One region of the Mesorhizobium kamtschaticum genome, then DNA from elsewhere that is predicted to be linked to it. Evidence: riboswitches for the same ligand, from Rfam matches in the RefSeq annotation. Region 1 holds a riboswitch; the other holds the start of a gene.
What was found. Region 1 has a riboswitch for thiamine pyrophosphate ahead of AC0V7N_RS18685 (YkoF family thiamine/hydroxymethylpyrimidine-binding protein). Riboswitches for the same ligand answer to the same signal wherever they lie in the genome.

Region 1 (7,452 bases):
CCGCACCGCCTCGCGATGTCGTCGAAGGCTTCATGTGGGGCCGCGAATGGGTGCTTTTGACCTACAAGCACCCGCAGCTTCCCGGCTGGCTGCTCCAAACCAGCCATCTTCTGACCGGATCGTTCCGCTGGCCGCAATATTTGCTCGCCCAGCTGACGATCTCGTCGACCTTCGTGCTGGTCTATCTGCTGGCCCGCGACATGCTTGGGCGAAACCGCGCGCTCGCCGCGGTGCTCTTGATGCCATCGATCTATTTCTTCGGATGGCCGACCCCGCAATTCAATCACGACTATGCGCAGATGCCGTTCTGGGCGGCCATCTGCTGGCTGCTCTGGCGCGCCGGCCGCGGCGGCGGGCCGGGCTGGTGGCTAGCGCTCGGACTGGTGTCGGGCGTCGGGCTCTATGCCAAGTTCTCCACCGGCCTGTTGCTTGCCTTCGGTGCTCTCTGGCTGTTGTCCGATGCGCGTGCACGCAGCCGGCTGGCGACGCCTTGGCCATGGCTTGGCCTTGCCGTTTTTCTCGCCATTGCCACGCCGCTGGCCATCGCGCTCTACCGCATCGATTTCCTGCCGCTGACCTATTTCGCCGACCGTGACCAATGGGTGATGGAGCACCGCGCACGCCTTTATTATATCGGCGTCCAACTGGCTGGCCTTTCCGGCTTTCTTCTGGTGCTGGCGATATCCGGATTGCTGCGGCGCTCGCCCGCGCCGGATAAGCCTGTCGAACGCAGCACGCTCGTCTATCTCACGTGGATGGGGCTTGGACCAGCGGTCCTCATCATGGTGGCTTCACTGTTCACTGGTACCGGCGAGGCGTGGGGCGCGCCGATGTATAATCTTGTCGGTGTCCTGGTGCTCGCCCTTGTGGGTCATCGGCTTGGCGCCATCGAGATGCGAAGGCTGGCGATCTGCGCGCTGATCTGCATCGTCAGCATGTCCGGCGCCTACGCGGCCATGCGTTGGACGAGCTGCAATTTGTTGGGGCACATGGAACCCGTCTGCTGGCCGGCGCGGCCGATCTCAGATGAGGCCGAGGCGGTCTGGCATGCGGCGGCACCCGGCCGGCTCGACATCGTCGGTGGTGATGCAGATCTGGCTATGTTGGCGGGCCTCAATGCCTATGACAAGCCGTCGATCTTCACCGAACTCGATATGCGGTTCGCGCCCTGGATCACCAGCCAGCGATTGCGCGACCACGGCATGCTGATGGTTTGGCCCGGGCATGGCGTGCCGCCGCAATTGCGGGCATGGCTGGGCAACCTCCCGGTCAAGACCGTTCTTTTCAACTGGTCGCACAAGGCGCCGCCTGTGCCCATCAGTTTTGCCGCCATTCCGCCCGGCACACGGTATCTGCCGATTGCCGCCGACAGCCGGACCCGGCATCCGCGCGGCTGAAGCGGTCGATCCCCCGGCCGGGTCATGATATCGTTCGCAGATGGCCGCGTTCGTTCTACGCGACTGGACGAAGCAGACGACAATGCCCATTTATTGGAAAATCCAATTTTGTCTGCGTAATTCCGGACGGGAAACCGCTACCTGAGCTGGAATTGCCTTTTGAGGAGACGTGACATGGCGACTTCGATCGAACGCGCAGTGCTGGCCGGTGGCTGTTTCTGGGGTATGCAGGATTTGATACGGCGCTATCCCGGCGTCATCTCCACCCGTGTCGGCTATAGCGGTGGGGATGTACCCAACGCCACGTACCGCAACCACGGCACCCATGCCGAAGCCATCGAGATCAATTTCGATCCGGCGGTGATCAGCTATCGCACGTTGCTGGAGCGCTTTTTCCAGATACATGATCCGACGACGCGCAACCGCCAGGGCAACGATGTCGGGATGAGCTACCGTTCGGCGATCTACTATACCAGCGACGAGCAAAAGCGCGTTGCTGAAGACACTATCGCTGATGTCGATGCCTCCGGCCTGTGGCCCGGCAAGGTCGTCACCGAAGTCGCGCCAGTTGGTGCCTTCTGGGAGGCCGAGCCCGAGCACCAGGATTATCTGGAGAAATATCCCAACGGCTACACCTGCCATTTCGTCAGGCCGGGCTGGAAACTGCCGGTGCGCGAGAAGGCCGTTTCGTAAGGTTTGCGGATCATTTTCGAGAAGTAAGGCGGCAGAATTCCTGTGGCCGCGTGAATGCCAACTGTCAGCCGCCGCCTGGCGATTGACAGTTGGTGGCGTTGCTGGCCAACTGCACCTGCTGATTTGCTTCAGGAGATACGCATGAAGAAAATCTATGAGAAGCCACTTCTGGTGAAGGGCGGACGGCTTTCCGATGTCACCGCCACGGTGCCGTCCTCACTTGTCAAGGCTCCCTGACCGACAGACTTACTTTGCAAACCCGGTCAGGCCCGCCGATGAGGCTGGCTTGCCGTCTGAACGCCCCGCGATGGGGATTGGCTTGATGTGCGCCTTGAACGGCCGGTGCTTTTGAGCCCGCAGACCGGGTCAGGCCGGCTTTCGGCCGTGTTTGTGCTCGACATCACCCGTTACACCGGACCGCTGCTGGCAGGATGGCTTGAAGCAGGTCACCTGATCCACGCGATTGTCGTGCCGGCGTTCCGTCAACGCCAGAAACATTTCAGCATCGGCAATTTTCGCCGAAGGCTGAGACGCAAACTGCTGCTCAAACGCTATATCGGCAACACGCCGGCAAGGGTGATCGAATTTGGCCGGCCCTATGATTGGGGCACACTCGCCAGCCAGTTGTCGGAGGCCAAAGCCGATGTGTTGATCTGTTTTGCGTTTCCAGCCCTGATACCACAGGACTTGCTCGGCGCCTTTCCCAAGGGCGGCCTCAATCTTCACCCGGCGCTGTTGCCCAACTATCGGGGGCCGCACCCTCTCCATCGCCTGGCCGTGGACGGCCAGCACGCCGTTCATGGCGGCGTGACGCTGCACAAGATGTCCGCGGATTTCGATGATGGCGACATTCTCGGGCAGGTGTCGTTTTCCGAAGCGGACTGGGTGTCGCTGCGCGTCCTGACCGACAGCGTGGCGAGCGCGATGCGCATGCTGGTGAGCGAGGTGGCGCCCGCCTACTGCAAAGGCAGCGTTTCGGGAATGCGGCAGCCGGCCGGTGATTTCGTCTGGGCGCGGCTCGAGGCGGCCCACACGATGATTTCGCCTGAGATGTCGATCGGGCATGTTGTCCTGATGTGGCATGTGCTGGGCACTGTTCCAGGCATCTATCTGAATGTCTCCGGGCACAAGGTCAGGCTGGGGTTCCAGATCAGACGGCTGGGCCCGCCGAGCGGACACGTGCCAGTCAGACGATGGGGGAGCGTCGAGTTCGATCTTGCCGATGGCAGGGTCCGTTATCTCACCTATGGCCGCCTGCTCAAACGGTTCGTCAAAGTGCATGCCATCTTCGCGCGTTCTCAAGCCGGAAGAGTGCGCCCCGAAATCCGGCTTTTCGGCGAGGTGGAAGACGGGCAGGCGTGAGAGTTGGCCCGGTGCGCTGAAAAAACGGCTTCCCCTTCCGTTCGAATGGTGCTTTAACGCGGCCATCCACAGGGGTGCTCCGTACGGTCGGGGCTGAGACGGGGGCGGCAAGCCCACAGACCCTAGAAGCTGATCTGGGTAATACCAGCGGAGCGAGGCGGGCGATGTTTTCAGGCGCACAGATTTCCCTATACCCCATGGCCGACGATTTCGTCGGCGTCATCCTTGGCGCGCTCGGCGCGCTCGATCCCTACCGGGACAGGCTCAGGATCGAGACCGACGACATCTCGACCTTGCTGGTCGGGCCACCCGAAGTGTTGTTCCCGGCTTTGCGCGACCTGTTCGTGGCGGCGGCGCTGAGCGGCAAGCATTGCGTGCTGTCGGCGGCCATTTCGCGCGGCTGCCCGGGCGAGCCGGACGATCCGATCTGCCGCTCCGACGCGTTTGGCGGACCTGTCGGGCCGCTCGGCCCACGCAAGGACGCCGCCATCGCCGCCGTGCGCAACGCCGCTGCCACCGGCCAGCCGGCGGCGGCGCAATTCTCGCTCTATGTGATGGGCACCGGCGACCACATGGACGAGATCTACGGCTGCATCGATTTCCTGAAACAGTCCGGCGTCTACGATCGCTCCAAGAACTTCTGCACCAAACTGCGCGGCGATACGGGCGCGATCTTTTCGGCGCTGAACGAAGCCTTCTGCCGCTTCGGCCCGGGCGCCGGCCACGTAACCCTCGACGTCACGGTTTCGGCCAACAGCCCGTCGGCTGTCTAAGCCGGCCGCGCTTCCGCGCGACCTCGTCAAAGGTTATGCCCGTGGTCCCATCATCAGTCGCGCCGCGCCCGCTCGCGAGTTCCCTTGCCAAGGCAGTACCAGCCGTCATCTCGGTTGGGTTGCTCCTTGTGGCATGGGAGCTCTACGCCACCTATTCCGGCATCAAGCCGACAATTCTGCCGGCACCCTCACGCGTTTTCGAACAGGCGATGCTCAATCGTGACGCGCTGATCGACAACGCCATTCCCACCATCCGCGCCACGCTGATCGGCTTTGCCTGCTCGCTTGGTGCCGCCTTCGCGCTGTCGATGCTGGTCGACTTCTTCCAGCCGCTGCGGCGCGCGCTGTTTCCCGTTTTCATCGTCAGCCAGACCTTACCGCTGGTGGCGATCGCGCCGCTGGTGGTGCTGTGGTTCGGCTTCGGACTGACGCCCAAGATCATGCTGGTGGCGCTGGTCACCTTCTTCCCGATGCTTGTGGCTCTGGTGCAGGGCTACGAGGCGACCGAGGCCGAGATCGGTCAGATGCTGCGTGCCATGGGGGCAGGGCGCTGGCGCGTCTTCGTGCTGGCACGGCTGCCTTCGGCGCTGCCGTATTTCTTTGCGGGCTTGAGGATCTCCATCACCTATGCCGTGGTCGGCGCCATCTTCGCCGAGTATGCCGGCGCGGCCAAAGGGTTGGGCATCTACATGCTCAACGCCAAGAACAATTTCCGCCCCGATCTGGTGCTGGCCGCCGTCGGTGTCAGTGCCGCACTCACCCTCGTCCTATTCGGGCTGACGGTGCTCTTGCAGCGCCTCGCCATGCCTTGGGAGCGGGCCGACCGGCAGCAGGCAGGGAAGGGGCCGTGGCGATGAGCCGGCTCGAATTGCGGCATGTGCGCAAGGCGTTTGGCGGGCTCGATGTGCTCGCCGACATTTCGCTCAGCGTCGATGCCGGTGAATTCGTCTCGATCCTTGGGCCTTCGGGCGCCGGCAAGTCAACGCTGTTCCAGCTCTTGACGGGGGCGGAACATGGCGAGGGCGAGCTGTTCTTCGACGGCACGCCACTCGACGATCATGGCAGGCATTTTGCATTCATGCCGCAGCGCGACGCACTGATGCCGTGGCGGCGCATCCTCGACAACACAACGCTCGGGCTCGAAGTGCAAGGCGTCAGGCGCAAGGCGGCACGGGCGCGCGTCGCGCCGCTGTTTGCCGAGTTCGGGCTTGCCGGCTTCGAGCGGCATTTTCCGGCACAGCTTTCGGGCGGTATGCGCCAGCGCGCGGCGCTTTTGCGCACGGTGGTGCAGGAGCGCGACATGCTTTTGCTCGACGAGCCGTTCGGCGCGCTCGACGCACTGACCCGCGCGGCCATGCAGCGCTGGCTCGAACAGATGTGGCGGTATCATCGCTGGACGGCGCTGCTGATCACGCATGATGTGCGCGAGGCCGTGTTCCTGTCCGACCGCATCTATGTGCTGTCGGCGCGCCCGGCCCGTGTGGTGCGGGAAATCAGGGTGCCGTTGCCGCGCCCGCGCGATCCGAGCGGCGCCGCCGCGCGCCAGGCCAGCGCACTCGAGGCCGAGATCCTCGACATTTTGCTCGACCCTCAAACATCCAAAGGACATGACCATGACTGACTTGACGCGCCGGCAGGCCTTGCTGCTCACCCTTGCCAGCGGTCTTCCGCTGATCGCCGGACCGAACCGCTCCTTCGCGGCAACGCAAAAAGTCACCGTCGCGCTGGACTGGACCGTCAACACCAACCACGTCGGGCTGTTCGTCGCCCGCGACAAGGGTTTTTATCGCGAGGCCGGCCTCGATGTCGACATTCTGCCCTACAGCGATACCGGCGCCGGCACGCTGGTCGCCAACCGCGTCGCCGATTTCGGCATCAACGGCACCATCAGCCTGTTCACCCAGAAGACCACCGGTGCCGACTTGAAGGCCGTCTATGCGGTGGTGCAGTCCGAAACCGGACGAGTGGTCTTCAATGCGGCGCGCAACGAGATCAAGAGCGCGAGGGACCTTGACGGCCTGACCTATGGCGGCTTCGGCAGCGCCTGGGAAAACGCGCTGATCTCGACCATCATCCGCCACGACGGCGGCAAGGGCAGTTTCGAAACGGTGACGCTCGGCACCTCGGCCTATGAAGCGCTAGCCAATGGCTCGGTCGACTTCACGCTCGAGGTCTCGACCTGGGAGGGCGTGGAGGCCGAACTCAAAGGCATCAAGCAGCGCAGCTTCGTCTATGCCGATTATGGCGTACCCGACGAGCACACGACGCTGATCTCGTCGAGCGAAGCCTATCTCCAGGCAAACCCGGCATTGGCGGCGGCCTTTATCCAGGCAACGCGGCGCGGCTATCAGTTCACCGTCGATCATCCCGGGGAAGCCGCCACGCTGCTGATCGCCGCCAACAAGGATGCCCTGACCAATCCGGCATTGATCGAGGCGTCGCTGAAGGCGCTGATCGACGGCCACTATCTGCGCGGTGAAAACGGCGCCATCGGCACGATGGATCCAACCAAGATGGACGCGATCGGCGACTATCTCTTCACGGCTGGCATTCTGCGCGATGCCGATGGCAAGGTCTTGGCGCAGCGCCCTGATTTCGCGGAGTATTTCAGCAATTCAACTCTGGGCTAGGGGGCGGCAGTTGAGCTGGCTGCGGTCGCCGCATCGCGCTCCCTGCGGGCATTGGCAAAGTTTGGATCGAGGCGCAGGGCTTCATCTAGATCGGCGATGGCGCGGTCGTATTTCCCCTTCTTGTTCCAGCAGAAACCACGATTATACCAGCCTTCCGCGTTGGCCGGCCGAAGGCCTATTGCCTTTGTGGAATCGGCAATAATGCGATCGCAATCGTGTTTGGCGGCCCAGCCGCGGCTGCGCAATATATAGGCGTCCGCATTGTTGGGTTGTATCGAAATGATCGTGCTCAGATCCGCGATGGCGCGGTCGATGTCGCCCCTCTGCCGCCAGAGCAAGGCACGATAGAAATAGCTGTCGATGAAATTCGGGTCGAGTTCTATTGCCTTATCGTGGTCCGCCATCGCCCGGTCGGGTTCGCCCTTCAGCGAGAAGGTGAAGCCGCGTAAACTGTCGGCGCGGGCGTTGGACGGGTCGACGGCAACCGCGATGTTGTATTGTTCGATGGCACGGTCGAACTGATTTTGAGAGCGCCAGATCGTGCCCGACTCGATGGCCTCTTCAGCAACCTTGTTTCGAACCCGACCGGCCGGTGCG
Region 2 (7,452 bases), 2.1 Mb from region 1:
GCACGGGCATGCGCGGTTGCGGCCTCATTGCCGTTGATGGTTTCCTGCTTGACCGTGCTGTCGTCGAGCCCAGCCACCCAGCCGCTCCTGATGTAGTCGGTCAAGGCGCGGTTCTTGTCGATCGAAACGCCGTCGAAGCGGATCGCTATGTCGCCCGGCCCGGTCGCCGTCACCGCTGCCGCCGAATTGTCGATGATGAAACCGTCCGGCACCGTGAACGACACGCCGAGGCCAGGATGCAGGAAGGTCTCGCCGCGCACATAGCCTTCCTCAGGCGTGTCGCCGTAGAGCAGGCCGTCTATGCCGGCAAGGAAGGAATCGCGGTCGCGCGTGCCGAAGCCGGGCGCGCCGAACTGGCGGGCATGGCGCTGCGCCAGATCAATGCGCTGCGGCGTGTTGGGGTGCGTCGCCAGGAAGTCGAGGCTGGCGTCGGTGGCGCCGCTGATCGAACGGAAATCGGTATAGGCCGACATCGACTGCAGGAAGCGCCCTGCAGCATAAGGATCGTAGCCGGCTTCGCCGATCGACTTGATGCCGATGGCATCTGCCTCCAGTTCTTGGTTGCGCGAGAACTGCGCCAGCCGGAGCTTGCCGCGGATCAGCGCCGCCTTGGCGGTCGGGCTGTCGCCCAGCACATCCGAAACCACCTTGGTCGCCAGGCCTTCCTCGGCCTCCAACTGCTGGCGCTGCAGGCCGTGATTGGCGGTGACGTGGCCCATCTCATGCGCGATGACGGCGGCGAGTTCGGACGAATCATTGGCCAGCGCCAGCAGGCCGCGCGTGATGTAGAGATAGCCGCCCGGCAGCGCGAAGGCGTTGACGTTGGGCGAATTGAGAATGGTGATGCGATAGGTCTGGGTCGGGTTCGCCGAAACCACGGTCAGGTTGCCGACGACCTTGGCGACCATGCGCTCGAGCTTGGGATCGGAATACTCCCCGCCATAGGTGGCCAGGATGCGCGGATGCTGCGCCTTGGCGAGCTCCGCGAGCTTGTTGTTGGCGCCGACATTGTCGACCGTAATCGGCTTGTCAGAGGGCTGGAAACCGGATTCCTGCACTTCCGGAGGCGTGAACATCTGGCAGCTGGCCAGGGCCACGGCAAAGCCGGCCAGCGCCAGAAAGCGCGCCAGCGGATTCATTTTGAGCCTGTCAACGCCGATCGCCAGAACGGCTTCCTTTCGGGTCCCGGCGCATGACGACGACGATCGGGGGCGATCTTCGAAGAGTGTCACGCGCTACTTCAAACTGCTACAGCATCCGTCGCACGTCCCCAGGGCGGACGGCGGATGCTGTAGGCAAATCACGGCGTGTGCCGGACCGGTATTGAGCGGACCTAGCCACACTACTCCAGTCATGGCAAGCAAGCGCCATATCGCCTCGAACCGGTTTGGGCGTAAATTATGTCCGCTTCCGGGCAATATCTCGTGATCCAGCCGTCTGGATGCTTGTGCCAACATAGCGCCGGAACGCCTCCGGACCAGCCCCGGTAAAGAAATCGTCCGCCGTCCCGATGGCAGCGACCGCGCCATTGTCCAGAAACACCACATTCTGGCCGATGCGGCGGGCATCCTCCGGCTGGTGCGTGACGAACAGCACCGTCATGCCGCGCTCGACATGGAGGCCGGCAACCAGATCGAGCATGTCGTCGCGCAAAGCGGGTCCGAGCGAAGCAAAGGGTTCGTCGAGCAGAAGCACCGGGCGATCACGCACTTGCACGCGCGCCAGGGCAACGCGCTGGCGCTCGCCGCCGGACAGTTCGCGCGGCAGGCGTTTTTCCTTGCCGGCAAGACCGGTGCGCGCCAGCGCCTCGGCGATGGCGATTCGATCGATCTCGGTCAGCCGCAGCGATGGCGAGCGGCCGAGGCCGACATTCTGCTCGACGGAAAGATGGGCGAAAAGGTTGTTTTCCTGGAACACCATCGACACCGGCCGCGTGGCCGGCGGCTCGGCATCGACATCGGCCCCGCCGATCAGCACGCGGCCGGACACCGGTGTCTCGAAGCCGGCAACCAGGTTGAGCAATGTCGACTTGCCCGACCCGCTCGGCCCCATGATGGCGGTGATTTCCGCTGCGGCGAAGTCGACATCAAAGACGAACGATGCCTCGCCATAGCTGAACGAGACCTTGTCCAGCCGCACCGAAATACCCTTCTTGGCCATCGCCCCGTCAGACATTGCGGACCTTTTCTCTTCCGAGCCAGTCCGCTGCCAGCACCAAGGCGAGGCAGACCAGCCCAAGCAGCAGCGCCAGGCCGGCGGCGTCCTCGGTGCGATAGCTGCCCATGCGCGAAAGCAGAAGGTAGGGCAAGGTCTGCACGGAATCACTACCGAACAGCGCGATGACGCCGAGATCGCCAAGCGAAAGCGCCATGGCGAAGGCGAAGGCGGTGGCGAGCGGACGGCGCAGAGATGGCCAGTCGACCAGCCGCAGCCTGGCCCAGCCGGAGATACCCAGTTGCGCGCAGAGCCGTTCATGACGTTCGCTCGCCGCGTCATAGGCGGGGCGGACGGCGCGCAGCGCGAACGGCATCGCCATGACCGCATTGACGGTGACGACCATGACCGGGGCGATGGCAAAGACGTCGCCGACGTGGCGCAGCAGGAGGAACCAGCCGGCGCCGATGACGATGGGCGGTACGACCAGGACAAAGCCTGCGCCGGTATCGGTGGCATGTTCGAGCAGTGTCCTTGGGCCAGCGCGGCGGCCCAACGCCAGCGCCCGGCGGGCCATGGTCAGCGCCAGCGACAGCATCACCGAAAGCAGCGCCGACAGGAAGGCCAGCACCGCACTGGTCAGTGTCGCCTGTCGCACGGCCGCCTCGCCGGCGAGCCGGCCGAGATCGGCCCCTAACCCGGCGATCACCGTGGCCGCCATCGGTCCGACAACGAACAGCAGCGCCAGCACGATGAGCGCGGCGTTGAACACGGTTTCGGTCCCAACGACCGAGAGATAGCGGCGCGGCGCCACCGGCAGATTGGTGTCGCCAACGGCATTGACGCCGAGCCGCGTCAGCGCCAGCACCACCAGAAAGGTCAAGGCGATCTGCAGCAATGTCAGCATCACCGCGCGCGCGGGATCGAGGTCGAAGCGCAGTGCCTGATAGATGCCGACCTCCAGCGTCGTTGCGGCCGGTCCGCCGCCAAGCGTCAAAACGATGGTGAAGGAGGTGATGCAGAGCATGAAAACCAGCCCGGCGACACCTGGCAGAGCGGCGCGCAGCGTCGGCCACTCAATCAGCCGGAACGCCGGCCGCGCCCCCATGCCGAGCTGGCTCGCCAGCCGCCATTGGTCGGCGGGAATGGTCTGCAGCGCCTCGAGGAACAACCGGACGCTGAGCGGCAGGTTGAAGAAGATGTGGGCGACGAGAATGCCGGACAGGCCGTAAATGCCTGGCCAGCCCTGACCGCCAACCGCGCTGAACAGGCCGGCTAAATAGCCGGCGCGGCCGTAGAGCGCCAGGATACCAAGCGCCGCGACGATCGCCGGCAGCGCCAGCGGCACCGCGAAGAGCCGCAGGATGAAGGCGCGGCCAAAAAAGCGCGGATGCCGCGACAGGGCACGCGCAACGAACAGTGCCGGACCGACCGAAAGCAGCGTCGAAAGGATTGCCTGCCAGAGCGTGAAGCGCACGACCCGCAGGAGATAGGGATCGAAGGCTGCCCAGGCGCCCGAGAGGTCATGAGCGCCTTCGACAAGCAGCCCGGCAAACGCGCCGCCGATCAGCAATGTGATCGCGGTAAGCGCCACAATGCCTGGGGTGACGCGGGGATCAGCGCGTTGCACGCTGGACCACCCAGAAGGCCTTTAGCGAGCGTCGCGTTCCTTCGCGCCCCCCTCTGTCCTGCCGGACATCTCCCCCACTTGGGGGGAGATTGGCTGCTCCAGCGCCTCGCTCATACCTGCAGTGTTGGCGATTGGCGAAATCACCGACGACATTCGATCTCCCCCCTTGTGGGGGAGATGTCCGGCAGGACAGAGGGGGGCGCCGTAGAGCAATCATCTTCGATCGGTTTGCCTCAACCTACTTGCTCATCACCGCCAGCCATTCATCCACCCAGGCCTTGCGATTGGCGGCAACCTCCTCCGGGCTGAACAGCAAGGTCTTGGTCGGCTTGACCAGTTTGTCGAAGGCCGGGTTGAGCGGCTTGTCGGTCTTGCCTGCCGGGAACATCCAATTGGTCTCCGGGATGGCGTCCTGGAATTTCGGGCCGGTCATGAAGGCGATGAACTTTGCCGCCAGCGGGTTTTTCGCTCCGGTTGTGGTGATGCCGGCGACCTCGATCTGCAGATACTCGCCTTCTTCGAAGGACGCCGCCTGGTAGCGCTCGGTATTCTCGGCGACCATGTGATAGGCCGGCGACGTGGTGTAGGACAGCACCATCGGCGCCTCACCCTTGGTGAACAGGCCGTAGGCCTCGCTCCAGCCCGGCGTCACGGTGAGCACCTTTGTCTTGAGCTTGGCCCAGGCCTCCGGCGCCTTGTCGCCATAGACCGACTTCACCCACAACAGCAGGCCGAGGCCGGGCGTCGAGGTGCGCGGATCCTGGATGACGATCTTGTCGTCGGCACTGCCTTCGACCAGATCCTTCAGGCTCTTGGGCGGCGTCTTCAGCTTCTGCGTGTCATAGACGACGGCGAAATAGCCGTAGTCGAAGGGAACAAAAGTGTCGTCGCTCCAGCCGCCCGGCACGTTGACATCGGAGACCGCGCCATGCGGGGCAAACAACCCGCTAGCCTTGGCATCGGCGGTAAGATTGGTGTCAAGGCCGAGCACGATATCGGCCTTGGTCGACGCGCCTTCGAGCTTGACGCGGTTGAGCAAGGCGACACCATCGGCGACCGAGACGAACTCGACGTCGCAGCCGCATTCGGCCTCGAATTCCTTCTTCACCACCGGGCCTGGCCCCCAGTCGGCGGTGAAGCTCTCATAGGTGTAGACGGTGAGCTTGTCCTTGGCCAAGGCCGGCCCGGACAGCGCCACGACCAGTGCTGAGACAAGTGCGTATAAAAGCGTGCGCATCGGCGCCTCCTTCGTTCGAATTGAAAGGAATTGAGGCGTCGGACTGTCCGAAACGTCTAATCCCTCCGCCGGTACAAACCGGATCAGGTTCAGCGGGTTGGCGAGATTGCCTCTCAGCCGGTCCGCGAAGATCGCAGCCGGCACCCCGTTAGAGCGTTTCGACACATAGGCCCGGCCGAGGAACCGCGCAAGTGGCAGTTTGCCGGCCTTCCGTTTCCGCTGCCGGGCTGGTACAGGCCACCAGATATGAGCACATTCACCATCCTGCTTGGCGGCGATCTCATCCGCACGCCCCGGCTCGACCGCCAGGTCGAAGGCTCGCGCGTCATCGCCGCCGACGCCGGCATCGGCCATGCCCGGCTGCTCGGCCTTGTCCCTGAACTGTGGGTGGGCGATTTCGATTCGGTTCCGGCCGATTTGCCCGCCGACCTCGCCGCTGTGCCCCGCCAGACCTTCCCGGCGGAGAAGGACAAGACCGACGGCGAACTGGCGATCGCGGCGGCACTCGAGCGCGGCGCGACCCGCCTTGTGCTGGCGGGCGCTTTCGGCGGCAAGCGCGCCGACCACGCCTTCCTGCATCTGGCGCTCGCCCTGCGGCTGGCCGAGGCCGGAACGGACGTGCTGCTGACCAGCGGCGCCCAGGAAGGTGTCCCCTTGCTGTTGGGAAAGGCCGGCTTCGACTATGCCGACGGCACGCTGTTTTCGATCCTCGGCTTTTCCGATCTCGTCGGCCTGACCGTCACCGGCGCCAAATGGCCGCTGAACCAGGTCGAGGTCGCCTTCGGCTCGTCGCTGACCATCTCCAACGAGGTCAAGTTCGACAAGACCGGGGGCCGCCTCGACATCGCGCTCGGCCACGGCCGCGCACTGCTGCTCGCTCATCCCTATCCCTTGCCCGAAAGCTGACATGGCCCCGCCCCTTCTCAATCTCGACGGGATAAAACTGACCTTCGGCGGCACGCCGCTGCTCGACGGCGCAGCCCTGACGGCTTCGGCCGGTGACAAGATCGCGCTGGTCGGCCGCAACGGGTCGGGCAAGTCGACGTTGCTCAAGATCGCCGCCGGCCTGATCGAACCGCAGGACGGCGAGGTCTTCCGCCAGCCCTCGGCGACCGTCCGCTATCTGCCTCAGATGCCCGACATGGAGGGTTTTGCCACTGTGCGCGCCTATGTCGAGGCAGGGCTGGGGCCCGCCGACGATCCCTACCGCGCCAGCTATCTGATGGAGCATCTCGGCCTCTCGGGCGAGGAGCGGCCGAACGATCTATCCGGCGGCGAGGCCAGGCGGGCCGCCCTGGCCCGAGTCATGGCGCCGGAGCCGGACATTCTGCTTCTTGATGAGCCGACTAACCATCTTGACCTGTCGGTCATCGAATGGCTGGAAGAGGAGCTCGTCCGCACCTCCTCGGCGCTCATCGTCATCTCGCACGACCGCCGCTTTCTCGAGCGCGTGTCGCGCGCCACCGTCTGGCTCGATCGCGGCCAGACCCGCAGGCTGGACAAGGGCTTTGGCCATTTCGAGGAATGGCGCGACCTCGTGCTGGAAGAAGAAGAGCGCGAGCAGCACAAGCTCGGGCGCCAGATCGTGCGTGAGGAGCACTGGCTGCGTTACGGCGTGACCGCACGACGCAAGCGCAACATGCGCCGGCTCGGCGAATTGCAGACCATGCGCAAGAATTTTCGCGGTCATCGCGGCGCCGAAGGCAACGCTACCATGGTGGCGAGCGACGCCGCCGAATCCGGCAAGCTGGTGATCGAGGCGAAAAACATCGAGAAGAGCTTTGGCGATCTCACCGTGGTCAAGGGTTTCTCGACCCGCATCCAGCGCGGCGATCGCGTCGGTCTCGTCGGCCCGAACGGCGTCGGCAAGACGACGCTGTTGAAGATGCTGACCGGCGAGATGAGGCCGGATGCCGGCTCGGTGCGGCTCGGCACCAATCTGGAGATCGCCACGCTCGACCAGAAGCGCGAGGCCGTCGACCCGCAAGAGACACTGGCGCAATATCTGACCGACGGGCGCGGTGAGAACCTCGTCATCAACGGCGAGCAACGCCATGTCGTCTCCTACATGAAGGATTTCCTGTTCAAGCCGGAACAGGCGCGCACACCGGTGCGCGAGCTGTCCGGCGGCGAGCGGGCGCGGCTGATCCTGGCGCGCGTGCTGGCGCGGCCGGCGAACCTTCTGGTGCTCGATGAGCCGACCAACGATCTCGACATGGAGACGCTGGAACTTTTGCAGGAACTGGTCGCCGGTTTTGCCGGCACCGTTATCCTGGTCAGCCACGATCGTGACTTTCTCGACCGCACGGTGACCAGCCTGATCGCGCCGGACGGCGACGGGCGCTGGATCGAATATGCCGGCGGCTATTCCGACATGCTGGCGCAGCGCGGCGGCACCCGGCTCGACGACCGAAAGGCGCGCGCCAAGACT

Region 2: it holds a riboswitch for thiamine pyrophosphate, as region 1 does, so the genes downstream of both, thiB (thiamine ABC transporter substrate binding subunit) here and AC0V7N_RS18685 (YkoF family thiamine/hydroxymethylpyrimidine-binding protein) in region 1, are expected to answer to the same signal.

What each region holds. Positions count from the first base shown of each region.
Region 1 is NZ_CM149691.1:3,764,393-3,771,844, forward strand. It holds gene AC0V7N_RS18665 (glycosyltransferase family 39 protein) at 1-1,397, shown strand, start outside; partial or broken gene AC0V7N_RS18670 (hypothetical protein) at 1,401-1,517, shown strand; gene msrA (peptide-methionine (S)-S-oxide reductase MsrA) at 1,572-2,090, shown strand; gene AC0V7N_RS18680 (formyltransferase family protein) at 2,415-3,452, shown strand; TPP riboswitch at 3,513-3,626, shown strand; gene AC0V7N_RS18685 (YkoF family thiamine/hydroxymethylpyrimidine-binding protein) at 3,617-4,225, shown strand; gene AC0V7N_RS18690 (ABC transporter permease) at 4,261-5,082, shown strand; gene AC0V7N_RS18695 (ABC transporter ATP-binding protein) at 5,079-5,846, shown strand; gene AC0V7N_RS18700 (ABC transporter substrate-binding protein) at 5,839-6,855, shown strand; gene AC0V7N_RS18705 (tetratricopeptide repeat protein) at 6,852-7,452, opposite strand, start outside.
Region 2 is NZ_CM149691.1:1,678,574-1,686,025, reverse strand. It holds gene AC0V7N_RS08240 (M48 family metalloprotease) at 1-1,139, opposite strand, end outside; gene thiQ (thiamine ABC transporter ATP-binding protein) at 1,399-2,175, opposite strand; gene thiP (thiamine/thiamine pyrophosphate ABC transporter permease) at 2,168-3,784, opposite strand; gene thiB (thiamine ABC transporter substrate binding subunit) at 4,023-5,021, opposite strand; TPP riboswitch at 5,065-5,179, opposite strand; gene AC0V7N_RS08220 (thiamine diphosphokinase) at 5,268-5,927, shown strand; gene AC0V7N_RS08215 (ABC-F family ATP-binding cassette domain-containing protein) at 5,929-7,452, shown strand, end outside.